Regions from separate parts of the Alteromonas sp. 5NW40-0090 genome, predicted to be linked through region 2. Evidence: predicted binding sites of a transcription regulator. Region 2 holds the regulator's gene; the other holds the start of a gene.
The links. Region 2 encodes FNR, which switches genes on or off when oxygen is low (the NO sensors DNR and NnrR bind a similar motif). Its sites were predicted from a motif close to TTGATCTAGATCAA; they were not measured.

Region 1: the regulator FNR is predicted to act here: its motif matches at 2,544-2,557, upstream of ccoG (cytochrome c oxidase accessory protein CcoG).

Annotation. Positions count from the first base shown of each region.
Region 1 covers NZ_BAAJLT010000008.1:103,879-120,037, reverse strand. The annotation lists gene AC27KT_RS11480 (acyl-CoA dehydrogenase family protein) at 1-947, shown strand, start outside; gene AC27KT_RS11475 (DUF3016 domain-containing protein) at 1,042-1,587, opposite strand; gene AC27KT_RS11470 (hypothetical protein) at 1,711-2,082, opposite strand; gene ccoG (cytochrome c oxidase accessory protein CcoG) at 2,621-4,051, shown strand; gene AC27KT_RS11460 (serine/threonine protein kinase) at 4,048-5,031, shown strand; cobalamin riboswitch at 5,152-5,415, shown strand; gene AC27KT_RS11455 (TonB-dependent receptor plug domain-containing protein) at 5,506-7,428, shown strand; gene AC27KT_RS11450 (thiol:disulfide interchange protein DsbA/DsbL) at 7,794-8,426, shown strand; gene AC27KT_RS11445 (HD domain-containing protein) at 8,512-9,102, shown strand; gene AC27KT_RS11440 (alginate export family protein) at 9,173-10,393, opposite strand; gene AC27KT_RS11435 (ABC transporter ATP-binding protein) at 10,523-11,398, opposite strand; gene AC27KT_RS11430 (ABC transporter permease) at 11,415-12,410, opposite strand; gene AC27KT_RS11425 (CmpA/NrtA family ABC transporter substrate-binding protein) at 12,500-13,909, opposite strand; gene AC27KT_RS11420 (methyl-accepting chemotaxis protein) at 14,478-15,794, opposite strand; gene AC27KT_RS11415 (diguanylate cyclase) at 16,073-16,159, opposite strand, start outside.
Region 2 covers NZ_BAAJLT010000005.1:303,036-319,194, forward strand. The annotation lists gene bfr (bacterioferritin) at 85-561, shown strand; gene bfr (bacterioferritin) at 561-1,028, shown strand; gene AC27KT_RS08475 (hypothetical protein) at 1,156-1,635, opposite strand; gene ccoN (cytochrome-c oxidase, cbb3-type subunit I) at 1,865-3,298, shown strand; gene ccoO (cytochrome-c oxidase, cbb3-type subunit II) at 3,314-3,919, shown strand; gene AC27KT_RS08490 (cbb3-type cytochrome oxidase subunit 3) at 3,921-4,082, shown strand; gene ccoP (cytochrome-c oxidase, cbb3-type subunit III) at 4,099-5,052, shown strand; gene AC27KT_RS08500 (FixH family protein) at 5,277-5,756, shown strand; gene AC27KT_RS08505 (heavy metal translocating P-type ATPase) at 5,756-8,224, shown strand; gene ccoS (cbb3-type cytochrome oxidase assembly protein CcoS) at 8,226-8,456, shown strand; gene AC27KT_RS08515 (sulfite exporter TauE/SafE family protein) at 8,443-9,102, shown strand; gene fnr (fumarate/nitrate reduction transcriptional regulator Fnr) at 9,148-9,885, shown strand; gene uspE (universal stress protein UspE) at 10,131-11,054, shown strand; gene ttcA (tRNA 2-thiocytidine(32) synthetase TtcA) at 11,203-12,156, shown strand; gene AC27KT_RS08535 (patatin-like phospholipase family protein) at 12,157-13,182, shown strand; gene AC27KT_RS08540 (DUF2987 domain-containing protein) at 13,203-13,850, opposite strand; gene AC27KT_RS08545 (glucosaminidase domain-containing protein) at 13,847-14,638, opposite strand; gene AC27KT_RS08550 (YciC family protein) at 14,631-15,362, opposite strand; gene AC27KT_RS08555 (LysE family translocator) at 15,445-16,071, opposite strand; gene cobB (Sir2 family NAD+-dependent deacetylase) at 16,084-16,159, opposite strand, start outside.

The sequences.
Region 1 (16,159 bases), on a different contig from region 2:
CAACGGGTTACCTCGTAGGTGAAGAAAACCAAGGCCTGGCATGCATGTTCACCATGATGAACGATGCTCGCTTCCAAGTAGGCCTGCAAGGTTTAGGCGCAGCCGAAGCTTCTTACCAAGGCGCGCTGACCTATGCCCGCGAACGCGTTCAGTCTCGGGCACCTCAGGGTATTCAAAATCCAGAAGGCAAAGCAGACCCAATCGTCTTTCAACCTGACGTAGCGCGTATGTTACTTACGCAGAAATCACTCATTGAGGGCTGCCGTGCACTTTCACTTTTCTACGCAAAATTCATGGACGTAGAGAAGCTTGGTGAAGGTCAAGAAAAAGAAGATGCCGATAAGATACTTCAGTTTTTAACGCCTATCTGTAAAGCCTTTATGACGGATATGGGTCTTGAAACCACCAGCCTAGGCGTGCAAGTATTCGGTGGTCACGGCTTTATTCGTGAATGGGGTATGGAACAGCTTATGCGCGACGTGCGCATTGCTATGTTATATGAAGGCACCAACGGTATTCAGGCGCTAGATCTTATTGGCCGTAAGCTTACCCGAGATGGCGGTCAGATGATGGAAGCGACCTATAATGCGTTTAACGCACTGGTTAGCGACATTCAAGATAGTGAGGCGAAAGGTCTGGCTCAAGGTATTCTTGATGACTGGCGTGCATCTTCAGCCGATTGTTTAGGTATGGATGCCACCACCGCTGCTGCAGCTGCTTGTGATTACCTAGCATACAGCGCCTATTCATTGATTGGTGTACTATGGTACAGCATGGCCGACAAAGCGCAGGCTTCAGGTAACGCGGTACTTGCCGCGTCTAAGATGAAGACACGTGACTTCTATATGGAACGTATCTTAGTGCGTCGCGATGCGCACAAAGCCGCTTATAAAGCTGGCCCTGAAAGCACGCTTGCAATATCAGGTAATGAGTTTGATTATCTGTAGGCAGCTTATACTGCTATAGCCCGTGAAATATGGGTTACGAACACAAAAAAGGTCACTATACGTGACCGTTTTTACTATGATTTGAACGAATCAATTAGTCGTTCGCTGCTACTTGGGTTGAAAACGTATCTGAAAACCAATCGTTAAGCATCGCTTTTTCATAAGAAAGCGATTCCGTGCGATTGCGACGAATATTCGATTCCATAAAATCCATATCTTTAAGTTTCACATCTTCACCACTTAAAATTACCTGACCGTCAGCATTAGCCAACGAGTAGCTAAATGTCATTCTAGGGATATCAATGCGCTTAATGATACGAACGTCGCTACCGGCGCCGTTACCGAAGCCGACAAACTGACTTGGCCAAACCTGGCCAGCCAAATCAACATTTGTTACTGTCATTGACAGCACTTGCGACTCAGGTAAGTCGCTGGCCAAATCTACAATGTGTTCTTCAAGCTCTTGTAGCGTTCGTTCGCGGAATCGTTTACGGGATTCATTGGTTGGCCTTACATCGCTGTAAGACTCAGGTTCTTCCCACGTTATCTTGACCTCAGCGGCTTGAGTGGGAGCAAACACGGTAAGGAGTCCCACCGCTGTGGCGCAGCTTAAACAAGAAAAAGTACGTAATTTATTCACTTTTATGCTCCTAAATTCAGTCGTTTAAACTATGAGTTAGCAAGACATTTAGAAAAAGCTTTGCATGCAGCAATTGTCAGCTTTTAAATCAACTTTATATCCAACCAATCTAGTTAAAACTGGCTAGTCTCGCTTTGCTACTTGCATAACTGACGACTGTTTAATGATTAGGCATAGTTGAACGCGTTTAGTTCCCGTAAAGTTTGGGTTTATATCGTCATTTTCACAATAGGTGTGGTGGAAACGTTTCACGCTAGCGCTATCAGCTGTGATCTGTTTGACATAATTCTGCTGATAAGGCTTTAAAGGGCTTAGCTGTATATTTATTCTATCTTGTAAACTCTGCAGTTCTTTTCGCTCTGGAAGAGTAGCAATAGACACCAGCCATTCGGAAAGAGAGTTTTGAATATCTTCAAAGAGATACTGAACAAAAGGAGATCGCAGCACAATTATTAAAACAATAATTTCAGCAGCGATAATAAAGAACCTAAACATGACTTCTCAGCTAACTTCGACGGACGTTCACAACAAATAGCACCCAAATGGGGCGGATTGAGACACAATATGCCCCACAACTTTTTGCTAATTTACATTATAACAACGTCCACTGTACATGATTTGGGCGTTAATTAACCATACTATTAGCATTAATAGTAGTTCGATAACTGATTGGGAATAAATACAGTAATCTATACGCAGGTATATGTAGGAACTGCTGAGCTTTGATCTACAAACCTGAATAGCTTTCAATACATGTTGAACGACCGATTACTTGCAACCTAAATTGCCGCGAATTTGAAATTTATATCTGACATTTTGTAAGTGAGCTTGCATAAGCTGTTTGCAAAAGTTTACACCAAAACTCTATCTAACCTCATTAAGCCAAATAAGCAGAAAACTTTCTGAAGTTTCAGTATTGACTGAAACTTTAAAAAGATAGACCATACGTCGCATTATTGATCTATATTAAATATGACGTGTTTAACGCAGTTATACTGCACAGGCAGTTTGTTACGTCACATAAGGTTAAGTTATGAATGAACAAATACCGGTAAAGACCGTCACGCCGGTAAAAGTACATAAACCCAAGGGCACACCCGAGGGCAAACGCCACGATTCTCGTAGTCGTATTTATGTACGAGCAGTGCAAGGCCCTTTAGAAACGTTTAGACGCATATTTGGCCTGTTCTTTTTGGGGCTTTTCGCCATCATTCCGTGGATTCAGTACAACGGTCATCAAGCCGTGCTGCTTGATATTGGCGAGCAGCGATTTACTATATTCTCACTAACCTTATGGCCTCAAGACCTCACTTTACTGGCCTATATATTCATTGTCTCCGCCTTTGCACTGTTCTTTGTCACCACTTTCGCTGGTCGTGTGTGGTGTGGATTTATGTGCCCTCAAACAACGTGGGTATACATTTATACGTGGTTCGAAGAGAAGCTCGAAGGCTCGCGCAATAAACGTATAGCGCTAGATGCTCGCAAAATGGATGCAGATAAGTTTTTGCGTAAAACGGCGAAGCATACCGCTTGGGTATTAGTAGCACTGTTAACTGCTTTAACTTTTGTCGGCTACTTCACGCCAATTGATGAGCTGTTTGTTAACTTCGTAACATTAAATACCAGTTTCTGGGCAGGGTTCTCTGTTATTTTCTTTGCCGTATGTACTTACGGAAACGCTGGCTACATGCGCGAAATCATGTGTACACATATTTGCCCTTACGCACGTTTTCAGTCAGCCATGTTCGACAAAGATACGTTCACCGTATCGTACAATGCAAAACGTGGAGAGCAACGCGGCCCACGACCTCGCAAACTTAATCACGAGCAAGTAAAAGAAAAAGGATTAGGCGACTGCATCGACTGTAACTTGTGTGTTCAAGTATGCCCAACAGGTATTGATATTCGCAATGGCTTACAATACGAATGCATCAACTGCGGCGCCTGCGTTGACGCCTGTAACGGCGTTATGGACAAGATGGGCTATCCCAAAGGCCTGATAAGCTTTACCTCGGAAGAAGAACTTGCTGGCGGTAAAACTCATATATTGCGCCCTAAATTAATTGGGTACTTTGTCGTACTTATTGTTATGACCGGTTTGCTATTCGCTAATATTTGGATGCGTAGCCCCACCGAAGTCGACATTATCCGCGATAGAAACTCGCTATACCGCGAAACGAATGAAGGGCTAATTGAGAACGTTTATACAATAAAAGTACTTAACAAAACTCAGCAAACCCAAACCTACTCTATTGCTGTAAAAGGTCTGCCTGACTACAAGTACATTGGTGAACAAACTGTAATAGTTGAAGGCGGTGCGGTGTATAGCACGCCAATTTCGGTTGCAACTGACGCCTATAATCTGGAAGATACGGTTACCGATATTTTTATCAGTGTAACCACCACTATTGATGGGGAAACGGTTACTGTTGATGAGCCAACAAAGTTCCTTTATCGATGACAGATTTTTCATTCTCTGGGCTTAGCCCAGACACCATATTAGATGCCCTGGAAAGTCAGGGCATTTTTCTTCAAAGTGGTTTGCTAGCACTAAATAGTTATGAAAACCGCGTCTACCAGTTTGTGGCTGAAGACGGTCAGCGCTATGTAGCAAAATTCTATCGCCCAGGTCGATGGACCGACGCTCAAATTCTTGAAGAACATGCGTTTGCTGCAGAGCTAATTGATAACGAAATTCCATTGGCTGCGCCAATTTCTCTCAATGGCAGCACGCTGCATCATCACACCGTGGCCGAAACTGACTATCGATTTGCGCTATTTCCTTCGGTAGGCGGCAGACAATTCGAAAATGACAACCTTGATCAACTCGAATGGATGGGGCGTTTCATTGGCCGTATTCACCGCGTGGCCCATGCTAAAGGGTTTGCACATCGTCCCTCGATTGATATTGAAAGTTACCTCGATGAACCGAAGCAGGTGCTCACGCAAAGCACACTGCTGCCAGACCATTTAAAGACAGCATTTTTTGCCATACTTAACCCCGTTATTGAAGCCACGAAAAAAGCGTATAAGCCAACATCTAGTATTCGGCTTCACGGTGACTGCCACCCAGGCAATATACTGTGGCGCGACGGTCCGACCTTCGTTGATCTTGATGATTGCCGCATGGGCCCTGCTATCCAAGATTTGTGGATGATGCTAAGCGGCGACCGCCAACAACAGCTTTTACAGCTTGATACTTTGGTGGAAGCATACGAGGAGTTTCACCCGTTTGACACTGCACAGTTGCCACTTATTGAGCCCCTGCGCGCTATGCGAATGGTACATTACATGGCATGGCTTTCACGACGCTGGGAAGACCCTGCTTTTCCGCGGGCATTTCCTTGGTTTGCTGAAGACAAATACTGGGAAGGCCAAATACTTGCTCTGAAAGAACAGCTATCAGCACTACAGGAGCCTCCGCTAAAATTGGGTTACTGATCCAACCATAACACGACTTAAAGAGCGCTTTTTCGATGACCTTTGCTCAATAACCATATGCGGGTTACGAAAAAGCGTAAGGTATAAGAAACCGTATTCGCTATCACTTTTTAACTTAGATATAATCGTTATCGTGTAGGTGCTCTTGTCTAGCTCTAATGTTAACTACGGCGACAAGAGTTAAACGGGAAATCAGTGAAAAACTGATGCTGCCCCCGCAACGGTAAACTCAACGCGTTGTCGTTTTCTTTTCATACGCCACTGTCTTTTATACGTTATCGCGCTATTGCGGACTAAGCGCCATTAGATGGGAAGGCAAAAGAGCTATTACACTTTTAGTAATGGTGAGTAAGCCCGGATACCGGCCTGTACTTCATGGTGTCGTTTGCTTGCTCACATCCATAATTAAGCAAAAACGTGCACTTTCACTAATCATGTGCTCGGGTGGAGCGCATCAAAGACAACATAAAAAACATGCGTACACATTTTACCAAAGCAGCCCTTAGCGCTGCAGTTATTTCGTGCTTAAGCACACCTGCCTTTGCTCAAACTTCTGACCAAGATATTGAAACTTTAACAGTAACAGGCACGCGTTTGCCTATTTCGTTGACCAAACTTCCTGGTTCAGTATCGGTACTAACTGAAAGTGATATTAAAGCTTCGGGCGCACTTCAACTTACCGATCTCATTCGCGGCCTACCCGGCGTTAGCTTGTCTCAGTCAGGAAGCCCTGGCGGATTAACAGAGCTACGCGTGCGCGGCGGTGAAACTAACCATCTACTCGTTTTAATTGATGGCGTTGTTGCCAACGACGTAGGCCAAGGAAGCCTGGTTGACCTTGCTCACTTAACTAGCGCAAACGTGGTGCGCATAGAGCTACTTCGAGGCCCGCAAAGTGCAAGATGGGGAAGCGGCGCTATCGGTGGCGTACTAAGCATTACTACGAAATCAGGCCAGTTTGCAGATAATGGGTCACACGTAGACTTCTCTGCTGGCGTCGGCACACAAGGTACGTTGCAGGGCAGCATGAACGCGCGCTCGCAAAGCGATAACGTAGGTATTTCTGCATACGCCAGCTACATACGTACCGACGGTGACAACGTATCTCGTGTTGGTAACGAAGATGATGGCTACGACAACATGACCGCAGGCATTAATATTAATTATGCCGCAACGTCGGAGCATACGTTAATAGCTAACCTTCGCACGGTTCAGTACGAGAACGATTACGACGGCACTGATTTTGTGACGACGGGCCTTCCTGCTGACTCAGATAACGTGACGGATGGTTCACAAATTAGTGCGAAATTAAGATGGGAATTTGCTGCGGAAAATACAGGCTATCGCTCAGCGCTAAGTGCGCATTATCGCAAAGACGATAACGATAACACTGAGTCAGGTGCAGACACTGGCGGTACCACTGGTGAGCGCATAGAGCTAAACTGGACAGGTTTCTATACCATGGATAACTGGGATTTTGCTGGCGGTGTTGAATACCTACAGCGCCTTTTTACCCAGCGCGGCCCAATTGCATTTGGCGATCCGAACCAGAAGCAGCACGACAATACTTATAGCGTATTTGCCGAGACAAATGGCCAGTTAACCGAGTCGCTAACCGCAACACTAAGCGCACGATTCGACAACAACAGTGAGTTCGACAATGCCGTAAGCTATCGCGGTGGCCTTACATGGCAGCTTAACAATTACTACGCTGTTTTTACCAGCTATGGTAAAGCTGTTAAAACACCCACCTTCACCGAGCGCTTTGGCTACTTCCCAGCAAGCTTCATAGGCAACCCAAACTTAGAACCTGAAACCAGTGAAGAATGGGAAATAGGCGTTAAGGCAAACTGGAAATCACTGTCTGCACAAATCAGCGCATACACTACCGATCTTGAAGATGAAATAAACGGTTTTGTGTTTGTATCTGACTTGGGGGCGTTCAGCGCAGATAATATTGACGGTGATAGTTCACGAGAAGGGATTGATGTAGAGCTAAACTGGGGCAGTGGCTATGGTGACCTTACTGCTGCCTATAGCTATCTAGATGCTGAACAAACTGACGGTGGTATCTCAAGCACTGAGTTACGTCGTGCGCGCCATCAAGGCTCGTTAACCTACACCACTAACTTTGGGACAGAAAAGTTCAGCTTTTACACCAAGCTGGCCTATACAGGAAGTCGTTACGATACTTTCTTCCCACCATTCCCTGAACCCTCTCAAACGTTAGCGCTTTCAGCTTATACCCTTGCTACGGTTAACTTGAGCTACCAGATAGACAAACAGTGGCAAATATCTCTGAAAGTAGATAATGCGTTTGATACCGATTATGAAGACATTGTGGGTTATGCAGGTCAGGAGCGACGAGCGCTGTTTTCTGTTAACTACGCTATGTAGTTAATTAAGGCTTAGCCTAGCAATTTAATCGGCTACATCTTGGTGTAGCCGTTTTTCGTTCAATAGTTTGACGTCTATTGTATTACTTCAGCTTTTTCTTCTAATTATTATCATTTCTTTTACCGCTAACTTAGGCTTCAGATCGTTCCCTTTCTCACGTTTTATAGTCTACCCTTCGCATTTAATGTTATTCATATTCTATTCATAGTGAGAGGTTTATTCTGCGACAATCGCTTATCCTATCGCAGACAATGTTAACCTTGTCGCGAACTAAGACCTTGTTGTGAAACAGGTCCTAGTTAAGCGAATAAGGCTGTGATAATCTCAACTTTGATAATTATTTTTTTAATACAGGATCATAATCCATGAAAAAGTTTGCAGTAATGTTTGTCATGGCAATGCTTTTGCCATTAGCAGCTTGCGCTCAAGAGCCGGTGTCTAAATGGAAAGAAGGCACGCACTATAAAGTGCTTGATAAAGAAGCCACAGATAAACCAGTTATTACTGAGTACTTCTCATTTTGGTGCCCACACTGCTTCCAATTTGAGCCAATCGTTGCACAAATTAAAGAAAAGAAAAGCGACGGTACTAAGTTCAATAAAGTACACGTAAACTTCATGCGCTTTACCGGCCCAGAAGTTCAGGACGATGCTACCAAAGCCATGCTTATTGCACGTGCAATGAAACAAGAAGATGCAATGAACAGTGCTATCTTCAACTATATTCATAAACAGCGTGCGTCTATCACAGGCTTGAAAGACCTTCGCAATATCTTCGTTGTTAACGGTGTAGACGGTGAAGAGTTTGATAAAATGGCCAAAAGCTTTGGCGTGAACAGCATGGTGCGCAAGAATCAACAGCAAATTGATGAGTATCGTGAGCACTTAACTGGTGTGCCAAGCTTTATTATCAATGGTAAATATCAGCCTACGTTTACTGCTGACATGACCTTCGACGATATCGCTGACCTAATCGTGTGGCTATCTGAGCAAAAATAATCTGGTTTATAACCAATACACTCATTAGAACTCGAATAATTAAATGGGCGCTCAGGCGCCCATTTTTACGCCTTGGAGCATCCCAATGTATGCAGTAAGTGACTTTGCTGACTTTATCTGTGAGCTTGACCAACTAAAAGCAGTTAAGCGCCAGATAACCCTCCCCTGTGATGACTATCGACAGGAAAACTCCGCAGAACACAGCTGGCATGTTGCATTAATGGCAAATATGTTAAGTGAATATGCAGCTAAACCTATCGATATTACCCGTGTTATTCGCATGATCCTCATTCACGATATCGTGGAAATTGACGCTGGCGATATGTTCGCTTTCAATCATCAAAGTGACCATGACGCGCAAGCCGAGAAAGAGCTTGCTGCAGCCAAGCGCATTTTTGGGTTGTTACCGAGTCCACTGGATAATGAAATGCTTGAGTTATGGCTTGAGTTTGAAGCAGCCGAAACCGCAGATGCAGAATTTGCTAAAGCAATGGACCGAGTGCTACCTGTTTTTCAAAACATGAAAGACAATGGGGGAAGCTGGAAACGCCATTCAATTGCAAGAGAGAAAATTGAAAAACGTAATGCCCATTTAAAATCTTGCGCACCAGCGCTGTGGGACTACGTATTGCAGCAGCTAGATATAGCTGTTGAAAAAGGTTGGCTAAGTCAATAACGACTAAGCCAACCTAAATTTGATGTGGCTATTGCGCTACGCGGTATCTAAAAACTGATTCACCCTGCGATTAAAAACGGGTACCAACCCACATCCAAAAGCGGTTAGCATCTACTTTTATATCGCCCGCGTCATAAGTACCGTACTTGATACCGAAATTATACTTTCCAGCGAACTTCTTAGTATATTGAACGTTAATTTCGCTACCTAAATCGTCAACACCATTGCTGCTATCGTCTGCAGAAAAGTCATGGTAAGCCAATAACCATTTCCCCCCTGCTAAGCCTCCAGATAGTGAAAACTTAAGGTCTTTCAAACCCTGGGCAGGCGTACCCAAAAACTGATCGGTCCATCCATTGAATTTGTGTAGAGTAGCAAGGGGCGTTGCAAATCCGTACATGCCATCGTCTGAGCCTAAAATTTCGTAATCCACTTTAGCCGTTACGCCAGAGAATGTAGCAGCTAAATATGTATTAAGATAAGACGCATCAAAATCAGTGGCAGTTTCACCCGCACCAGCTTCGCTCGATTGAGTCGCAAATTCACCACCATAAGCCCAACTAACGCTATCGCCTTTCATTTTACCATCGTAGCTTACACCATAAGTATCTAGTGCGTTGTCAGTATCGTTATCAACTTCTAACAAATAAGCATAGGCCACAAATTTACCTATCTTAGATGTATAGGTTGCGTGAAGGATGTGGTCTTTTGAATCAAGATCAGCGGCCTCTGCAAAGATACGGTTGCGCTTGTACAAATAGCCATAGAAAAGCGCTAGATTGTCCGATGCTGCATATTTAGCACTTACGGCGTCGAAGGTCTGGCGGTCTTGTCTCCAGCCAACGTGGCCAACAAATCTGTGATCATCTAGCGTAATCACTTGGCGACCTACTTTGGCAGTGAACTTGTCCGTTTTATATTGAATAAAAGCTTGGTCAACTTCCGTTGTTTCAGGGTCGGCAATTACCGAGTATTCACCTACATTAAAGCCCGTAGGCCCTACGGTAAACTCGTCCTGCCCCATTACTATGCGGCTGTCTTCAACCTCGGCGGTAAATGAGAATCCATTAACACTTCCTGAGCTAAAGCCTAAACGCGTGCGCAAAGTCAAAGCGCTAGCATCTTCTAATGCATTGTCTTGATCAACTGACTCGTAGCGCAGGTTCAGGTCTGCCCATGCTTTTGAATCACTAAGAGCGGCGTGAATATCGGCAGCCATCGCGCTGCCGCCGAATACTGTCATAACAGATGCCGCTAGCACATTCATGCTTAATTTTTGTAACGTGTTCATGTGTATTCCCTATCGGTTTTGATTTTTATTAGCCAACACTTACCCAGCCAGCATTAAAACACTGGTTGAAAAGTGAAATTCGTAGGTTGTGGGCGGTGAAGCTACCGCCCTTATCAGATGCCGATAATGCTAGGCAGCATCTGATTTTTTAGCGTCTTTTTTTTCAGATGTCACCCCGCTGGGTTTTGATGATGCGCTATTAGCGCGTGAGGTAACGGTTTCAACCTTCTTCTGCTTGTCGTATAAGAAGGTCAGTACCTCATGTCGGTAGTGGTTGTATTGTTTATTATCTGCAAGTGCTAATCGGTCTCGTGGACGCGGCAACTCAATATCCAAGATTTCGCCAATAGTGGCCGCAGGACCATTGTTCATCATAACAATGCGGTCAGATAGCAATACTGCTTCATCTACATCATGCGTTATCATGATGACGGTATTACCTAAATCAGCATGAATTTCCATTAGCGAGTCTTGAAGGTGAGCGCGCGTTAACGCGTCTAGTGCACCGAACGGTTCATCCATCAGTAACACTTTAGGCTCCATAGCCAGCGCGCGCGCAATGCCCACTCGCTGCTTCATACCACCTGAAATTTCACTAGGCAGTTTGTCAAGAGCGTGGGTCATGTGTACAAGCTCTAAGTTATGCATGATCCAGTCACGCATCTCGCTTTTACTCTTGCCCCGCATGGTCGATTTAACGGCCAGCTCTACATTTTTATATACCGTAAGCCAAGGCAACAAAGAGTGATTTTGGAACACTACGGCGCGCTCTGGCCCTGGCTGCTTTACTTCAGCACCATCTAAAATTACACCGCCTGTAGTTGCTTGGTGCAAGCCGGCAATGATGTTCAAAACCGTCGATTTACCGCAACCCGAGTGACCAATTAATGACACAAATTCACCTTTGCTAATTTTAAGATTTACATCTTGAAGCGCAGTAAATGGCCCTTTCGGTGTTGGGAAGTCGATACCTACCTGCTCTAACTCTAAGTGTTTAGTGTGCATAAATTTCTCCTCAAAATTAGCGTAAGACGCTCGACTTATCCCAGCTTACCGCGCGCTGAATTGATAGCATTAAGCGGTCTAGCACGAAGCCGATGGCACCAATAGTGAGCACTGCCACCATGATTCTGGCTAACGACTCCGAGCTGCCGTTTTGAAACTCGTCCCACACAAATTTTCCTAAACCAGGATTTTGAGCAAGCATTTCGGCAGCGATGAGTACCATCCAGCCAATACCAAGCGACAATCGAAGTCCAGTAAAAATCATGGGAATAGAAGACGGCAGTACTATCTTGGTCAGGTGTGCAAAAGGGGTAAGCCGTAGCACTTTACTCACATTGATAAGGTCTTTCTCAATGTTTGATACGCCCACTGCCGTATTTATTAGGGTTGGCCACAAGCAGCAAAGTGAAACGGTAAAGGCAGACGTTACAAAGGACTTAGAAAAAGCTGGGTCGTCACTGACATAAAGCGCACTAACCACCATGGTAACTAACGGCAACCATGCTAGCGGTGAAACTGGCTTAAATAACTGTATCAGCGGGTTTATCGCTGTGTATGCCGATTTGCTTAAGCCACATAAAATACCCACAGGCACTGCCACTACAGACGCGATAAAAAAGCCAACCATGACGGTGTAAAGGCTTGTCCATATTTGGTCGAAGAAAGTAGGCGCCCCTGTGAACTCTCTAATTTTAGGCTGATATGTAGGGTCTTGCGCTACGCGCGCTGCATTTCTTTCTTCTTGACGTTGATAGAAAGCGTCCGCTTTTTCACGCTGAGCAACGTGCTCATCTACTAAGGCACCTGCTTGCTCAAAAACCTGTGCTGGGCCTGGAAACTGCCCTAACGACGTGTCAATACTCTTTGCAACGCCATTCCAAATGGCCAAGAACATTAGCAAGCCGATAACCGGCAACAGCAACGCAGGCGTGGATTGATATAAACGGCTCAACACAGAGTTGGCGTTTGACGGCGATGATGGAAGGCGAAGAATGGTTGTCATCTTGCTCATTGCTTGCTCCTGACTCTTTGTATGCGCTAATGCGCTGTGTAAGTGCCCCGCCTTCACAAAGGCAACGACGGGGCTGTTCTACAAGACACTTACAGTACAGTGTCGCCTTTAAGACCAATGTCGAACTGCTCTAAGTAAGCGTTAGGTTTGCTTCCATCAAACGTCACGCCATCAATAAATTCACTCTGAGGTGGTTTATAACCCGTTTCCGCTCCAAACTCAGGAAAGTCAGATGCTTTAGCCTTACCTTCTGCGATTAGCGCTTTAGCAGCCTGAGCATAAACCTCTGGTTTGTATACTTTTTTGGCCGTTTCTTTATACCATTCATCAGACTTTGCTTCTGAAATTTGGCCCCAGCGGCGCATTTGAGTGAGATACCAAATTGCATCACTGTAGTACGGGTAAGTGGCGTTGTAGCGGAAGAATACGTTGAAATCTGGTACTTCACGCTTGTCGCCTTTTTCATATTCAAAAGTACCTGTCATGCTGTTAGCCAGTACATCTTCGTCTGCACCAACGTAGTTGCTCTTAGCAAGAATTTTTACTGCTTCAGGGCGGTTAGCATTGTCGTTTTCATCTAGCCACATTGCGGCACGGATTAATGCTTTGACCACGCGGATATGAGTATTAGGGTATTTTTCAGCCCAGCCTTGGCTTACGCCAAATACTTTCTCTGGGTTGTTTTTCCAGATTTCATAATCGGTGATCACAGGTACACCAATACCTTTAAATACCGCTTGTTGGTTCCATGGCTCACCAACACAGTAGCCATAGATAGTGCCGGCTTCCATTGTCGCAGGCATTTGTGGTGGAGGCGTCACAGATAATAGTGCTTGAGCATCAATTTGACCTGCAGTATCCCCTTTATGCGGTGCGTAGTACCCAGGGTGAATGCCACCAGCAGCAAGCCAATAGCGCAACTCGTAGTTATGGGTAGAAACAGGGAATACCATACCCATGTTAAATGGCTTTCCTGCATTGCGATACTCTTCAACCACTGGCTTTAAGTAATCAGCCTTAATGGGGTGCACAGGCTTGCCATTTTCTTGTGGGATGTGCGCCTTCATTTTCTCCCAAATTTCGTTCGAGACAGTAATGCCATTACCATTTAGATCCATACTAAACGCGGTAACTACATGGGATTCCGTACCAAAGCCAATTGTTGCGCCAAGTGGCTGGCCTGCAAGCATGTGAGCGCCATCTAGCTGGCCATCAATAACGCGGTCAAGCAATACTTTCCAGTTAGCTTGCGCTTCTAATGTGACGTATAGCCCTTCATCTTCGAAAAAGCCTTTCTCGTACGCCACAGCGAGTGGCGCCATATCCGTTAGTTTTATGAAACCAAACTTTAGCTCTTCTTTTTCCGGCCAACCAACTGCAGGGGCTTGTGCTGAAACAGAAGTTGAAAACGTTGCTACAGAGACAACAAGTGCAGCACAAACGCTCGCACTCGCCGCCCTTAAGCGTTCAAATAGTGATGTTGTCTTTAACCCAGTCATACGTGTTCCTCGTAACCAAAAAAAAACCCACCTGCTATCGACATTAATCTGTCTAGCATGGTGGGCTTCGTTGCCGTGTTAGTAACATCGGAGTAATTACTAACGCATCAAATTGTTGTTGGTAAGTCAGGAATTCCCGCTCACACACCTCATCTTAAAGGGAGGTTATCTAAAAGCTTTAGCTTTAAAAACCATCTTTTATTATTGTTATAATCATTTGCCATAAATGCCGGAGAAGATGGAGCTTCCTTACTGCTCTCCATTGATTCCTGATAATTTTTCTTATTCACACTATGGTAAATGTTGTGCTGTACACACTGCCAAACAGTTGTGCCGCACTCGCTGCCTTATATGACAACGTTGATATTGCACGTATTGTTTAGCAGCGAGCGTGCCAAAATTTTAAACACCTGATAAATATAAGGTTTTCAAAAAAACCAACATTATCAAAAGGGATTGATTTATGATTTGGTGCACCAAAACGGTGGAGGTGTTCAACCATGGTGCGAGTGAGCGTGCACCATGGTTGGTCTAATACAACCTAAGTAAGTGAGATGTATATTATCTTCTATAGACGTTTAGTGAATTGTCCGATGGCGTTAACCACCTCATTGGCCCCGCCTTGAATCTCTTCCATCGCATGGCCGGATTGCGTTGAGTATTCAAGTGCCTCGCGAGCTTTTTCTTGCCCAGCTTCAATTAACTGAACCGCATTCTCAGTGAGCTTTCTGTTCTCAACCACCACGTTTACTATTTCTTCGGTTGCGCTGCTTGTCCGTGAAGCCAATTGTCTGACCTCGTCAGCAACGACAGCAAACCCTCTACCTTGATCACCCGCACGAGCCGCCTCAATAGCCGCGTTCAGCGCAAGTAAATTTGTTTGGTCAGCAATTCCGCTGATACTTTTTACCAAATCAGCCACTTTCTGAGATTGCTCATCGAGGTCTTTGATCCCTTCGCTCGCATTACCCATTTGTGTTGTAAGCTCATTCATTGCTTTTACTGTGGCATTCAGCACTTCATTGCCTTTGCGCGCCTGCTCACCCGTTTCTTGCGATATATTAAACGCCACGTTTGCCGCTTCAGAGATGGCGAACTCACGCTGCATTTGCTCGGTAATTACCGTGGCAAACTTAACGACTTTATAAAGATTGCCGTCCTCATTTCTGATTGGGTTATAAGAGGCTTCTAGCCAAACTTCGTTTCCTCTGCTATCTATTCGTTTAAACCTTCCGGACTCCAATTTCCCTGCGGCTAGATCGCGCCAGAAATGTTTATACTCTTCGGAATTAGCTTCTTCTTCTGTACAAAAAACCCTATGATGCTTACCTTCTATTTGCTCTATGGTATAGCCCATACCTTTAAGAAAGTTTTCGTTCGCTGTTATTATCGTTCCATCTAAATTAAACTCAATAACTGCCGATGATCGGTGAAGTGCGGCAATCATATCGCGCAATTCGTTACTTTGAGTGATGTTTCGCGTTTGCTCTGCCATGTAGAAAGCAATGTATTTTACATTTCCATACGCATCGTCAACGGGCTGCACAATACCTCGCACCCACATTTCTTGCCCCTTTGCATCCTGAAAGCTGACCGCACCGTGCCAATGGCGATGGGTTTTAATAGCGCCTAGCATGTCCTGTGCCGCAGGCTTTTGAAGCATACTTTGACTCATTATGCTTTCCAGCGTCTTCCCTTCCAAATTACCTGACGAGTACCCGGTGGCTTGAGAGCATAAGTCGTTTATTCCGTTCACTTTACCGTTTGCACTTAACTCGATGTAAAGCATCTCTTCACGAAGCTCTTCCTGAACAGTTCGATATGCCTCAATTTCTTTTTGCAAACGCGAGTTTTCTGCTATCAACTCTTTATTTTTGAAAAACATTCTGTGCTCCTGATAATCTAAGCTTCTCTCACTGTTCAGCCCTTAAACCCTTTGCGCTCCCCAAATTAAGGTAAGATATGGTAATACACAATTAGTGACGATGAGTGCCTGAAGCTATAAGCTTTTTTTACTTTTGATTAAAGATAGCAGAGGAAAGAAAAATTTTTAGAAACTAACGAAAATAAAATAAAGTAAAAGCGTTGAAGCATTTCTTTTAATAAAAGTCCCTTTTCTTTGAAATCAAAGGAAGTAAGTTTCAAGCTTGCCATGATCGTCGACTACGGAAGCGATGTGTATACGCAGCAGTTTCGTCCATTAGATTTAGCGTCATACAATGCTTTGTCAGCGGCATTTAAAATCGTTGT
Region 2 (16,159 bases):
AAACAACTGTTTTACAAAGACTTTTTTGACATGCAGTCAAATTTAGACTAAACTTCACGCAAATACGTTAATAGGGTTTACACAATGCAAGGTGATAAACAAGTTGTTGCAAAATTGAACGAAGTACTGACAAGTGAACTTACTTCGATAAATCAATACTTTCTGCACGCTCGTATGTTCAAAAACTGGGGTTTTTCTGAACTTAACGAAAAGAATTATAAAAAGTCTATCAAGGACATGAAGCAAGCGGACGATCTTATCGAGCGCATTTTATTCCTTGAGGGCCTTCCTAATCTTCAAGCGTTAGGCAAGCTTTATATCGGTGAAGATACCGTTGAAATGCTGTCATGTGATGCGCGTTTTCAAAAGGAACAGCTTCCACTACTTCGTGAAGCTATCGCGCTGTGTGAAGAAAAGCAGGATTATGTTTCTCGTGATTTGCTTGAAGACCTTCTTGAATATGAAGAAGAGCACCTAGACTGGATTGAAACGCAAGAATACCAAATTGATGCTATGGGTATAGAAAACTACCTACAAGCGCAAGTAATGGGAGATGACTAATGAAAGGTAACCAAGCAATCATCAATGGCTTAAACGAACTACTCTCTTATGAGTTAGCCGCCATGGATCAGTATTTCATTCATTCTCAGATGTATCTTGATTGGGGTTTGAATAAGCTTTACGAACGCATCGACCACGAGTTTGATGACGAGCGTGGACATGCAACTAAGCTGATTGAACGCATGCTGTTTTTAGAAGGTACACCTGACATGACGAAGCGCACAGGCTTCAAAGTGGGTAAAGATGTACCTGAGATGCTAGAAAGCGATTTACGTGTTGAATATGAAGTTGATGCAAAGTTACGTGAAGTCATTGCGCTTTGTGAAACCGAGAAAGACTATGTAACTCGTGACATGCTAATTGTACTACTAGACGACACAGAGATGGATCACGCACACTGGCTAGAGCAGCAGCTTGGCCTTATTAAGCGACTAGGTCTTCAAAACTACCTTCAGTCTCAAATGTAAGAAATAGCGTTCACGCTATAATTTACAGGTAAATAATAAAAGGTCGCTCTTAAATAAAATAAAGAGCGGCCTTTTTTGTTTGTTTACTCTCCCTTATTTAGAGAGAGTCTTATTGCATTTTAAACAGTTACTGCTGCGTAACAAAATACAAATAGCTGGGACTTTCTTTATCTTTAATATTTAGACGTAGCTGCCATTTCATCACTGGCTCACTACAGCTTCCTAACATAAACCAACCTGACCATTTTCCTTCCTCGTCGTTATCTAACAGCACGGGAATTTTGCCCATATACATGTTTACCCCTTCAATCCATGCGCTTTCTATTTCCTCTCCCTCAGGAACCAAGAGCTTAACCGTTACTGACTCTTCGGCTTCAGGCATGGTTGAAAAAGTGGCAATGGCCAACTTGTCATCAATTAAGAATTCGCAAGTTTCATTGACAAAGTTGCAGCTATTTCCTATTCCATTAATTACATCTGTATCTTTTAGTGCCGATGATTGGAATTTATGAGCAAGGTACACGCATACGGCTACGACAATAATAGCCACTAACGGAAGCTGAGAATGTAAAATTTTTGATCGTTTATTGTTATCGATATTTAGCATTTCTTAAATTTTGTGTATTTCTTCATTGACGGAGATCAAGCTTAGGTAGTTTATGGTATCTTTTTGTAATTAAAAACCTTATCATCCGCGTACCAACTGGCTTGGAGACAATAATTATTACTCTTTCCGAGCTCGGTGTGAAGCGTTATTCCTTAGCTGATACACGTCTCGACCGTACTATTCCGGCAGTTGGAGACCATAGTTCATTTGAAGTGGAAGATTCATTAAAATGAGTGAAATAAGCCAAGCACAACCTGACTACAATTATAAAGTAGTTAGGCAATTTACCATCATGACCATAGTCTGGGGTATCATTGGTATGGGCCTAGGGGTATTTATTGCCGCGCAGTTATTTGCACCTATGCTTAACTTTGACACACCATGGCTAACATTCTCACGTTTGCGTCCGTTGCACACTAACGCCGTTATTTTTGCCTTCGGCGGCTGTGCGCTATTTGCAACGTCGTACTACATCGTTCAGCGTACCTGCCAGGTAAGACTGTTCAGTGACAAACTTGCCGCATTTACCTTTTGGGGTTGGCAAGCCGTTATCGTTTTAGCTGTTATCACCCTGCCTATGGGTTTAACCAGCTCAAAAGAATACGCTGAACTAGAATGGCCAATTGATATCCTTTTGGCACTGGTTTGGGTCGCTTATATCATTAACTTCTTCGGAACCCTAGTAATCCGTAAAGTTTCGCACATTTATGTTGCAAACTGGTTTTTAGGCGCGTTCATGTTAACTGTTGCAATTCTTCATATTGGTAACAGCATGGCTATTCCGGTATCTTTCACTAAATCGTATTCACTGTATGCAGGCGCAGTAGACGCTATGATGCAGTGGTGGTACGGCCATAACGCGGTAGGCTTTTTCCTAACTGCGGGCTTCCTTGGTATGATGTACTACTTCGTACCTAAGCAAGCCGGTCGCCCGGTTTATTCATACAGACTTTCAATTGTTCACTTCTGGGCACTTATTTCTCTGTATATCTGGGCTGGCCCTCACCACCTTCACTACACTGCCCTACCAGACTGGACTCAGTCATTAGGTATGGTGATGTCTATTATCCTATTCGTTCCATCTTGGGGTGGTATGATTAACGGTATTATGACGCTATCTGGCGCGTGGCATAAACTTCGCACCGACCCAGTATTGCGTTTCCTAATTGTTTCGTTGTCTTTCTACGGTATGTCTACCTTCGAAGGTCCAATGATGGCAATTAAGACCGTTAATGCACTGTCTCACTACACTGACTGGACAATTGGTCACGTACACTCTGGAGCTCTAGGTTGGGTTGCAATGGTTTCAATTGGTTCAATTTACCACTTAATTCCAGTGCTATTCGGTCAGCGCGCTATGTATAGCACCAAGCTAGTTAACGTACACTTCTGGTTTGCAACTATCGGTGTTGTTCTATACATCGTAGCAATGTGGATGTCTGGTGTACTACAGGGTCTAATGTGGCGTGCAGTAAATGCTGACGGTACGTTAACCTATAGCTTTGTTGAGTCATTAGAAGCGTCTAAGCCTTTCTATGTGGTTCGTTTCATTGGTGGTTGTTTCGTGGTAGCAGGTATGCTTGTTATGGCATACAACACATGGAAAACCGTTCGTGCACCTAAAGGCAGTATCGCTGCAGACCCAGCGACTCAGCCGGCGTAGTAAAGGAGACGAATAATGAAAAACGCACATGAGTTAATTGAAAAGAACGTCGGTCTGTTAACGGTATTAATCCTTATCGCTATCAGCTTCGGTGCCATGGTTCAAATTACGCCGTTGATGTTTCAACAGCAAACCATGGAACCGGTAACAGGCTTACGTCCATATACCGCGCTTGAGCTTGAAGGCCGTGATATCTACATCCGTGAAGGTTGTGTAGGTTGTCACAGCCAGATGATCCGTCCATTCCGCGCTGAAACAGAGCGTTATGGTCACTACAGCGTTGCTGGCGAATCAGTATGGGAGCACCCTTTCCTTTGGGGTTCTAAGCGTACTGGTCCTGACTTAGCACGTGTTGGTGGTCGTTACAGCGACGAATGGCACCGAGTTCACCTGCTTAATCCTCGTAACGTGGTACCAGAGTCGAACATGCCAGGTTTCCCTTGGCTCGCGGAAAACACGCTTAATGGCGAGTTAACAGCTGAAAAAATGGAAGTATTCCGTGGATTTGGCGTTCCGTATACCGACGAAGATATCGCGGGTGCGAAAGCGGCAGTACAGGGTAAAACGGAAATGCAGGCCCTTATTGCTTATCTACAATCTCTTGGCACACATTTGAAATAATATGGACCAGGGAATTGTAGGCAGCATTTTTACTGTCATCGTCTTTGTAAGCTTCATCGGTGTTGTGTGGTGGGCGTTTAGCAGCCGCAACAAGAAAAAATTCGATGAAGCTGCAAACCTAGTGTTTGCAGACGAAGAAAAAGAAAAATCAAAAGAAGATTAGCAGGAGTCTCGAACTCATGAGTATGTTTTGGACAATTTGGATTTCAGTGATAACCCTAGGGTTGATCATTGGTTGCTACTTCCTTCTTCGCTGGTGCCTTTCTAACAAGACCGGCGTAGCTGAAGGTGAGTCAATGGGCCACGAATTTGATGGTATTGAGGAGTTGAACAACCAACTTCCTCGCTGGTGGACAATTATGTTCTACATGACCATCGTTTGGGGCTTTTTATACCTAGCGCTTTATCCTGGCCTAGGTGCGTATGAAGGTATTTTGGGCTGGAAGAGCTCTAACCAAAATATTCAATCGCTAGAAGAGTCAGCTCAGGCGCGTATTGACGCTAAAGAGCAAGGCTACCTAGTGGAATATGACCGTGAACTAGATTTCGCTGCCGAGAAGTTCGATCCGATCTTCGAAGCGTATGCACAAGTTCCTGTTGAAGAACTGGCTAAAGACCCAGAAGCAAACAAAGTAGGTCAGCGTTTGTTCCTACAAAATTGCTCTCAGTGTCACGGTTCTGATGCACGTGGTCAAAATGGCGGCTTCCCTAACCTAACGGACAACGACTGGTTGTACGGTGGTTCAGGTGCGAAAATCGTTGAAACTCTTACGCTTGGTCGTAAAGCCGCTATGCCAGCATGGCTAGATGCTATGGGTGAAGACGGTATCGAAGAAGTGGTTAACTACGTACTTAGCTTAAGCGGTCGCGATGTGGACCCTCAGCTTGCAGAAGCAGGTAAAGCACGTTTCGCAGCGTGTGCGGCTTGTCACGGTATGGACGGTAAAGGTAACCAAGCACTTGGTGCACCAAACCTTACTGACAATATCTGGCTATACGGCGGCAGCCACAGAGCGGTAACAGAAACGCTTACTTACGGTCGTAACGGTGTAATGCCTTCATTCAAGAAAACCTTGGGTGATGACAAAATTCACGTTGTTGCAGCGTATGTTTACAGCCTTTCAAATGATTAATGATTTAAATCATTAAATATCTTAAAAAGCCTCGTTACTACGGGGCTTTTTTTATGAGAAAATACAGCGATATAGACAGCAATACAGAAAGTGCTGTAGCGAACACATTTTGTGCGCCTTGGACCTGCGTCCCCAACACTATATTTATTGTTATTAACTGATGTAGCAATAATAAATATGTTGTTAGCGACGTTGCTAGTGAAGTAAATACGAGAAAGATTTCGATGAATAGACCCTGGTATAAAGAGTTCTGGCCCTGGTTTTTAATTGCCGTACCTATCATTACACTCATCATGGGTGGCGTGTTGTTAAACCTTGCTATTAGCACCGAAGATAGCCTGGTGGTAGACGATTACTACAAGGAAGGAAAAGCAATCAATGCCCGTCTGGACAAAGAAGCAATAGCCCGCCGCATGAATATCACCACTGATTTAACCATTGAAGATGGAAGCATAGCGCTGCAATTTCATTCGGGGATCCCTCAAGAAGGTAACGCGGTTAAATTAAGTTTCTATCACGTAACGCTAGAAGAGCGCGATGTTAGCGTTTTATTGAGTCGCGACGCTAACGGCATTTATCGCGGCTTTATTGAAGAAAACCTTGACGGTAAATGGCGCATATCGCTGACGCCGATTGATGATAGCTGGAAAATTCAAAACACGGTCTATCTGCCCCACACTGGCAAAATGAAATTCAATCCATAATGACACAGCACGACTGTTACCATTGCGGCTTGCCTATAGCGAGTCCAGACAATGGGAAATTTACTACTGTCATTTTAGGGCAACAACGAGACATGTGTTGCCCTGGCTGCTTAGCGGTAGCTGAAGCGATCGTTAACAACGGCCTGGAAGACTATTACCAGTTTAGAACCGAACCGGCGCAAAAATCTGACGATGGTATTTTAGAAACACTAGATAAGCTAAAAGTCTATGACGACCCTTCTCTACAAGAAGAGTTCGTGTTTGAAGAAGGTCAGGACAAGCAGATTCAATTGACCCTTGAAGGTATTACGTGCGCTGCGTGTGGCTGGCTTATCGAAAAGCAGTTGTCGAAAGTAGAAGGAATAAAGCAAGTCGCGGTGAATGTACAAGAGCGCCGCGCTTTAGTCACTTGGTCACCGTTTCAAATTAAGCTTAGCCAAATTCTATCTACGCTAAAACGCATTGGTTATGTTGGGTCACCATTTCACCCCGACGAACACGAAGCCAGTTATAAACGCGAACAAAAGACCTTTCTAAAAAAGCTTGGCCTAGCAGGCATTATGACCATGCAGGTAATGATGCTGATGACTGGGCTTTATTTTGATTGGTTTGGCGCCATTGAGTTAGAGACCCGCCAATATTTTTACTGGGTTGCCCTTACGCTAACTACACCTGTTGTGCTGTATTCAGGCAGCACCTTTTATGTGGGCGCCGCTAAAGCGCTAAGCGCTAAAACGGTTAATATGGACGTACCCGTTACGCTCGCAATATTCGGTACTTACATTGCTGGAATTCGTTCTACAGTATTAGAGCAAGGTGAAGTGTATTTCGAATCCATTTGTATGTTTATTTTTCTGCTGTTGCTTAGCCGATTCTTAGAACATCGCAGTCGTCATCGCGCCGCACAGATCTCTGCCAATATGATGCAGTATGTGCCCGTATCAGCGACCAAACTAAATCCGGATGGTAGCCTAACCGAGTGTCTGGCTAAGCAGCTAAAAATTGACGACGTAGTGCTAGTGAAGCCTGGTGAAACAGTCCCCATTGATGGGGTGGTAACCGACGGCAACGCAGCGGTTGACGAATCTATGCTTACCGGCGAGTTTAACCCCGTGCGTAAGTCCAACAGTAGCCCGGTTTACGGCGGCACGGTTTGTCAAGATGGTACGCTAACCATTACGGTTACGCAGACCCTTAAAAATGCGCTGGTAAATCAAATTGTACGACTGCAAGCAAGTGCGATGGCGAGTAAACCTAAAGCAGCGCAGATAGCCGATAATTTTTCTCGCTATTTCGTTACCGCGGTATTGCTGATTTCGGCGTTGACCTATTGCTTTTGGGCGTATCAGGGTAGCGACGAGGCATTTTGGATCACCATATCGGTGCTGGTTGCAACCTGCCCTTGCGCATTAGGGTTGGCTACGCCATCAGCGTTAACCTGTGCTATGGCAAAGTTAAACCGACAAGGTATTTTACTAAAACGGGCCGATGCGCTTGAACAAATTACTGACATTGACACCATCGCATTAGACAAAACCGGCACGCTCACAAAAGGCAAATTTACTATTTCAAATGCCTGGTACGCTGACGGTGTGGATAGTAATAGTGCGCTATCAATTGCCCGCGCTTTGGAGTCACGCTCTGAACATCCGATTGCCAAAGCCTTTAGCGACGGTATAGCCTTTAGCGACGGTGTAGCCCTAAGCGAGATTTCTGCTTCTAGCGACAGTGCTGACGCTACCGATAACACGGTACACAAAGTGACTAATTTTACCGTTACGCCAGGAGGTGGTATCAGCGGTGAGATCAATGACACGTTGTTTTCTATGGGTTCTGCAGCATTCAGCGTTCACGAATCTCAGCTAAAACTCATTGAAGCGTTCCCTTCAGCTAACGTGTTTCTCACGGTTAAGGGGCGTATTATGGCGGCGTATGAAGTAAAGGATTCACTAAGAGAAGATACGCAAGAAACTCTCGATATATTAGCTGCAAGCCATACCCTCGCCGTTTTAAGTGGTGATACACAGCAAAACGTTAATGCGCTTACCGCACCATTGCCAATTTCGACCGCTAAAGGTGGCCTAACACCTGAGCAAAAGTACGAAGCCGTTCAAGCTATGCAGCAATCTGGCGCGAAAGTGATGATGATGGGGGATGGTATTAACGACGCTCCAGTTCTTGCCAGCGCTGATGTGGCGATTGCAGTGGGTAATGCCACAGACGTGGCTAAAACTGCCGCCGACGTGATACTGCTTGGCGATCAGCTGCTTTCTGTACCAGAGCTTATTCGAACTGCGCATCAAGTGAAGCAAAAAATAAGGCAAAATATTGGCTGGTCGGTAGGTTACAACGTTTTGATCTTACCTTTCGCCGTATCAGGCCTACTTTCACCGTGGATGGCTGTTGTTGGTATGTCGTTAAGCAGTATCATTGTAGTCACAAACTCAACGCGACTTTTGAGCAAATAGCATGAGTATTATTTACGTATTAATTCCAATCGCCATCATCATTGTTGCCGTCGCTATCGTGATATTCTTTTGGGCGGTGAAAACCAATCAATTTGAAGATTTAGATCGCCAAGGTTATAGCATACTGTTTGACGATGATCTTCCGCCAGAAGAAAAAAAGCTAGCTGAGCAACGCAAGCAACTTCAAGACAGTAAAGTAGACAAAAGCCAAGCGCCACATGGAAGGGATTAACTACTTCTCTGCCTTTCTTATCGGCTTAGCCGGCGGAGTTCACTGTGTGGGAATGTGCAGTGGAATTGTCGCTGCGCTAAGGATGGTATCGCCTAAAGGCGCTTCAGCACTACCCTATACCCTTGCCTATAACATGGGACGTATAGTGAGCTACACCATCGCCGGAGCAATAACCGGGGCACTTGGAAAAATTGCAGCAGATTATATACCTCTTGCCAACTATGCCCTTTCCCTACTTAGCGGAATCATGTTGCTTCTACTGGCGTGTTATTTGGGTAAGTGGTGGACTGGCTTAACGGTACTGGAAAATGCGGGTAAAGGCCTATTTTCCAAAGTGCAGCCGCTTTCAAAACGCTTTTTGCCATTTAAGACCCCTTTAAGTGCGTTGCCTTATGGTTTTATTTGGGGTTGGCTTCCTTGCGGTTTGGTGTATTCCACACTTACCTGGTCTCTCGCGGCGGGTAATGCGCTAGAAGGCGCTGCTATTATGTTCTTCTTCGGTTTGGGTACATTACCCACCTTGCTCGCCGCTAGCGCTGGTAGCCAATATATTGTTCGAAGTTTTCAACATAACCATTTTAGACAAATTATTGCAGTAATAATGGCAATATATGCCGCTTATCTTATTCATGGCGCAATCGTTTAAAAATGGGTGTATTATTGTCGGGTATTCTTTTAGAGAGCGTGCATTATGAGCAAAGGAAGCCAATTTTCTATTCACTGTCAAAACTGTAGTTTCAGTCACCTTTGTTTACCGGTGGCGTTAAACAAAACAGAAATCGAATCTCTTGACGATATTATTGAACGCAAGAAGCCGCTTCATAAAGGTGACACGCTGATTCAAACTGGTGATAAATTCCGTTCTCTATTTGCAGTGAGAACCGGTTCATTTAAATCATTTGTGACTAATACCGAAGGTGAAGAACAGATTACCGGCTTCCACTTTCCTGGTGACATTATCGGTTTCGATGCATTAAGAGAGAACAAACACCAAAGCTATACCTCTGCGTTAGAAACTGCCATGGTGTGTGAGCTTCCCTACGAGACCCTCGACGAAATGTCAGTGCAATTTCCAAAGCTGCGCCACCAGATCATGAGCTTCATGAGCGCTGAAATAAAACAAGATCACGACATGATCATGCTTTTAAACAAGCGAACCGCAGAAGAGCGTTTATTGTATTTTATATCACATCTTTCTCAGCGCTTTGAAGAGCGAGGCTTCTCCCATAGAGAATTCCATCTCACCATGACGCGCAACGAGATAGGAAATTATTTAGGACTAACCATCGAAACTATTAGCCGTTTGTTAAGCCGTTTCCAAAAAGACAACATTATAAAGGTGGACGGAAAGCTTATTACTATTTTAGATTTCGATAGACTAAACACCAAACTTGCGGCGCTTAACGGCCCAAGCGTTGTCTGCGGTTAGTCCTTTTTTAAGTGTAAATTAAGGCGCACACTAAGCGCGCTTTTTTGTGACCTGTGTTAGCCACCTATCTAATGTTTCAGCACCACGCCGGTTGCTCCATATTTACATCGTTAAGTTCACTCATGGTCGCGTCGTAAAATTCTTGATCTAAAACAACTTACGTTTTTCCCAATGTCGTTTATAGTTAGTATTAGAAAGCTTCGATTTCGACAGCCGCTACTAAGTTTTGTAGTTAGGGGGACGTTATGATTGAGTGTAAACGAATTCTGGCCGTGGTAGATGCCGAGCGCGATAACCAACCTGCACTAAGCCGTGCTTATGAACTCGCTTCAAAAACAGGTGCTTCAGTTACCGCCATGATGGTGGTATACGACTTATCTTACGATATGACGACCATGCTTAGCCCGGATGAGCGCGAGTCAATGCGCGATGCAGTCACAAAGGAGCATGCAAAATGGCTTGCTACCCACTTAAGAGAGCAAGGATTCACTGAAACTGATATCGTTGTAGAATGGAATAATCGCGCGTATGAGTCGATTATTTACTACACCCTAAACAATCAGATAGATTTAGTGGTAAAAGCAACCAAAAAGCACGACGATCTTGCTTCTGTTATTTTCACCCCCACAGATTGGCATTTAATGCGTAAATGCCCTCGCCCAGTATTGCTTGTTAAAGAGCACGACTGGCCAGAAGGAGGAGAGATTATTGCGGCAGTAAACGTAGGCAGTGAAGACAATGAGCATGCCGCACTTAACGATAAGCTCACCCTCATTGCTAACGACTACGCCTCTTTATTGAAAGGTAGCGTAAACTTGGTCAACAGTTACCCTTCTACACCACTTAATATCGCCATAGAAGTACCCGAGTTCGACCCCGATACCTATCACGACGCGGTAAAAAATCATCATTTAAAGGAAATGCGTAGTCACGCGTTAAAGTACGGTATTCCTGAAAACAAATGTGTAGTAAGAGAAGGCCTTCCGGAAAAGGTCATCCCGCAAGTGGCAAAAACACTGGATGCAGAGCTGGTTGTTATTGGTACCGTTGGCCGTGTGGGCATTTCAGCGGCCCTAATTGGTAACACTGCAGAACACGTGATCGACGAACTCAATTGCGATGTGCTTGCTATTAAGCCAGATGGATTTGTGTCGCCGTTGTCGGTGTAGTCTTTTCATCGGTACTACATAGCCCGTGTTTGCCGTTACTTAGCGGCCAACACGGTATGTCACCAACAAATTTAACTTCACAAGCATGGTCTCGAAAAGCCGCTTTAATGTATAATGGCGGCTTTATCACAAACCAAGCTAGTTAATTATGAGTTTAGGCACAAACAGTGCTGACGCGTCGCCATTAAACGCTGCGCAAAGTAAGCAAAAGTACAACTTCAACAAACTTCAGAAGCGACTTCGCCGCAACGTAGGTAAAGCTATTGGCGATTTCGGTATGATTGAAAACAACGACAAAGTTATGGTGTGTTTATCTGGCGGTAAAGACAGCTACACCATGCTTGATATTCTATTGTTTTTAAAGAAGATTGCGCCTATTCACTTTGATATCGTTGCGGTTAATCTTGATCAAAAACAGCCTGGTTTCCCTGAACATATTTTGCCTGAATATTTAGAAAGCATAGGCGTTGACTACAAGATTGTAGAAGAAGACACCTACTCTATCGTTAAAGACAAAATTCCAGAGGGAAAAACTACCTGCTCGCTTTGTTCTCGCTTGCGCCGGGGTATTCTGTATCGCACAGCAAAAGAGTTAGGTGCGACTAAAATTGCATTAGGTCATCACCGCGACGACATGCTAGAAACGTTTTTCCTCAATATGTTTCATGGTGGCAAGCTTAAGTCTATGCCGCCAAAGCTAGTCAGCGACAACGGTGAACACATCGTTATTCGTCCATTGGCGTACTGCACAGAAAAAGACATCGAGAAATATTCTCAGGCCGCTGAATTTCCGATTATTCCGTGTAACCTTTGTGGCTCACAAGAAAACCTACAGCGCCAAAACATAAAGGCTATGCTTCAAGACTGGAACCGTCGCTTCCCAGGTCGTATAGAGTCAATGTTCCGTGCGCTTCAAAACGTAGCGCCTTCACACTTAATCGACAGCAACCTTTATGATTTTAAAGCTATAGCTACACAAGAAGGCCCGGTAGAAGACGGTGATATCGGGTTTGATGAACCTGCTTTCACTACAGAAAATAGTACGGACTTCAGTGATGAAGATAATACTATTGAAGTAATAAACATTATGGAACCGAAGTAAATGAAAATTGGACTTGCGCTAGGTGCCGGAGCCGCAAGGGGCTGGACGCACATAGGTATCATTGAAGCTTTAGAAAAACTCGGCGTAAAAATTGACGTTGTAGCGGGATGCTCTATTGGTGCCTATGTTGGTGCTGCCTACGCAAGTGGTAAGCTAGAAGGTTTAAAAGAATGGGCCTGTTCGCTAAGCGATTGGCAGGTATTGGCTCTTATGGGTGTAGGCCTTAGACGTGGGGGCATCGCAAGCGGACAGAAAGTTTTCGATAAGCTTGCCAGCGAGTTTTGTGTTTCCTCTTATGAAGAAATGCTGAAACCCTTTGCAACAGTGGCAACTGACCTTTATACCGGACGTGAAGTTGTATTTAATTCAGGCCCTATTGGCGACACCATTCAAGCATCATGTGCTATTCCCGCACTCTTTGCGCCCGTAGCACACGGTGATCGTTGGTTGGTAGACGGTGCCGTTGTAAACCCTGTACCGGTGAACTTGTGTCGCCAATTAGGGGCCGATTTTGTAATCGCGGTTAACCTTAACGCCGATTTTCGACCACTTCGTCTTGAAAAGTTGAGACAAGATCATGAAGAAAACCAGCGCAAAACTGAGGACTTTTTTACTAAAAGCCAAAACGTACTACGCCAATGGTTTTCGCCTGATAGTAAAGAAGACAAAGCGTCAGAAGAAAGTGAAGAGCAGCTTAAAGTCAATGCTTCTGAAGATGTGAATGCCGAAGAAAGCATTGCTTCTGAAGTTATTGAAAAAGTGGAAGAAGAGTTTACCGAAGTGCCCGCAAAGGTGAATAAGCGCAACCCGCCGGGAATTATGAGCGTAATGAGTAGTTCACTTGAAATACTTCAAGCTCGCGTTACCCGCTCTCGTTTAGCAGGCGATCCACCAGACATTCTTATTGAACCTCAACTTACCGATGTGGGTATTATGGAATTTCATCGTGCTGAAGAGCTATGCGCCAAGGGTGAAGAGACCATCGCCCGTGTAGCAGAGCAAATTAGGTATCAGTTACTAACCTGATACCTAATTTTAGCAGCCGATTAACTCGAAGCCATAGCAGTTACGCGCAGCGGCTCTTGAGGTAACGTTAAGCCTTTTGCGTCGTTGATCCAATCTTGTTTTAGATGCAACACGCCATTATTGATTTGCACACCTTGTGGTGTAATGAAATCTAAATTCTTGTCATCAAATTGAATCATCAAGCCCTTTACCGAAGGCATCATGAAAGACAAAAAGCTTCCCATTTCATTAAAGAAAGCTTCGTACTGACCATACAAAAAAGTAAGGTCGTCTTTTGTGTAATACTGCTTAAGGTATTCCGGTTTGGTTTCAAGTTGTACCGACATATCACACACGTTAGCCCGCTCGTTAAGGTCAATTCGAACCAGTGCATTAGCCAGCTTCAGTGCTTTCTCAGTAGGTACAGTAAAACGCCCTTCATCCGTTACCTCTAAAGGCATCGTTTTCTTATCAGTAACAATAGATGCTTCGTTAACTTCACATAAACGCCCTTCACCAACACGAACAAACCCAAATGCAAACTGAAGTGCTTGGGTATCTTCATTATCCAGCTTTTTAACATGGCTATAGAAACGGCTGTACTCAACATCTATCGTTTCAGCAGCAACGGAAGAACTGCCTACACCAATAAACAGAGATGAAGCAAAAAATAAAGCAGCACGTATCATTCGGATAAAAACTCCTCGTTAAATAGGATCATAGTTTGAAGCTCTTCAACATAAGCGGCTCCGCGCTCGGAATAATTCATTAGCCCTTCAGCTAACGCAACACCAGTAATAGGAATTTGGTTTGCACGCAGTCGGCTGCGGATCTCTCTTAAATCCGCATACGCGTCGTGGCGGTTTAAATTTCGCATATAGGTATACGTAGCACGTGACAAACTGTCGAATTTGGCAACTTCATGAGATGCCCCATCGTTTCGACGGTTCGGAACAAAGCCACACCCTTTAGAGAAACACCATAAGCCAAAGAAGTTATAGCCCTTTCTTGCAAAGCGACTTGTGCCCCAAGCTGACTCGTTCGCAGCTTGCACAAGTACCAACTCCGCAGGCAGAACATCAATTTTTTGCAACAGCGCCAACAGTTTCATCTTTAACGGTTGCGTCGGCTTAACTCGATATTCCTCTTCTAACCATTCAAGCCTTGCCATATCTTCTTCAGAGAGCGACTCGTTGGCTAACGCCTTCCTGTACAAGGTTTGCACGTAATGCCTTAACGTAAGTAGATAAGCATTCTGCTTCTCTACTTCAGGTCGTAAATAGTTAAAAAACGCTTCTTTCTTCTCTTTTACATCTGTATAAGCAGAGAAGTTAGGCACCGGCTTTTTGGCTTCAACCGTTTGCGGTATGTCTAAAATATCCGGCTCGTCCTTTGTAAAAATAATGGCATTGATGACGATTACCGCCAAAACGCCCAGCGTTATAAGGACTATTTTAAAGGTTTCACGTTTATGCATCGAAGCTAGACTCATTCACATCGTTTTCAGATGCTTCCGTGCTTACTCCCTGCTCGCCAATTAATTCCTGATAGAGCAAGCCCATCATACTAAAATAAAACGGTAATACCCAAATAAGTGAAAACCCCAGCGTTAATGGCACTGAAGCAAACAGTAAAAAGAACACACCAAATATGCTGGCGATTTGAACCCAGTATGCATTAAATACGCGACAGGAAAGGATAATCGCGCTAATTGGCGTTAGCTTTCTATCAGCGACTAACATTAAAGAAAAAGACGACGCTAAATAAAAGTAAAGACCAGGAATGATAAGCAGCATCATACCTAGCTGAACAAGAATACTGTTTACTAACTGAGTAAGCGCCAGCAAAAATATCAAGGGGAAAAACTGAAATACGGTAAATACTGTCGTTCTAGTACCTCGCGCTACAAAGACCCCCATCATATATAACCCTGTCAGTAACGGAGCGACGATGCAAATTGCGACAATTTCAATGATTGACTGATGCTCAAAAACGTAAGTTCCATCGTCATTTATCGTAATGTATTGCTGAGCAAATACACCTAACACGACAAACGTTAAAAATAGAACAACACTTCCCTGCAGCAATGATGAAAAGTTTGCCTTTGTTAAACCGGCAGCGCGGCGCAATAGACCTTTGGTATCAAATTGATACTGTTTAGACAACGTATTGTTCAGGCGGTCTTGGTTTACGTCTTTCACACAACTCTCTTATCTTTTTAAAAAATCGGCGCGATTATACCAACTCACAAAAACAAATGCCTGTTTGTAAGGTAAACAAACGTTAACCTAGTACTAATTTCGCAGCTAAACCGACGAGTAGTACACCCATCGCACGGTCTAACCAATACCCTTTTTTACCAATAAGCTCAGCTACTTTACTGGTGCTCAAAAGGTATGAAAGAAAACAGAACCACAGACCAGTAGCTATAGCTAAATAGATCCCGTAGCCAAGTTTCACCTCAAATGGGGTATCAATACTAATAATTGCAGTAAACAACGAGAGGAAAAACAGCGTCGCTTTTGGGTTAAGCCCATTTGTTAGAAAGCCCATCCAAACTGCGCGCTTTGCCGATATCTGGGATGGTTTCTTTTCAGCGTTAACTACCGGGTCCTGCTTTACAGGCCCGCTTCTAAGCGCACCAAACGCAAGGTACAGTAAATAAGCTGCGGCGGCATAGCTAAACGTGGTGAATAACCATGGAGTAGTTGCAATAACCACACTAAGCCCCACTAACGAGTAAGCCACATGCAGTAATATAGCTAATCCAATCCCGATGCTGGTGTACATGGCGATACGCCTGCCATAGGCCACGCTGTTTCGAACAACCACCGCGAAATCTGGACCTGGGCTAGCAACAGCCACAAGGTGTACCAACGCAATGGTAAGAAACTCATTCAAATACTGCATGTTATGCGCCTCCTACAGCGCGTATTTCGATATTAATTGATCAACCCATTGTGGGACGATGTGAGAAGCAGGGCCTGTTAGCGATTCA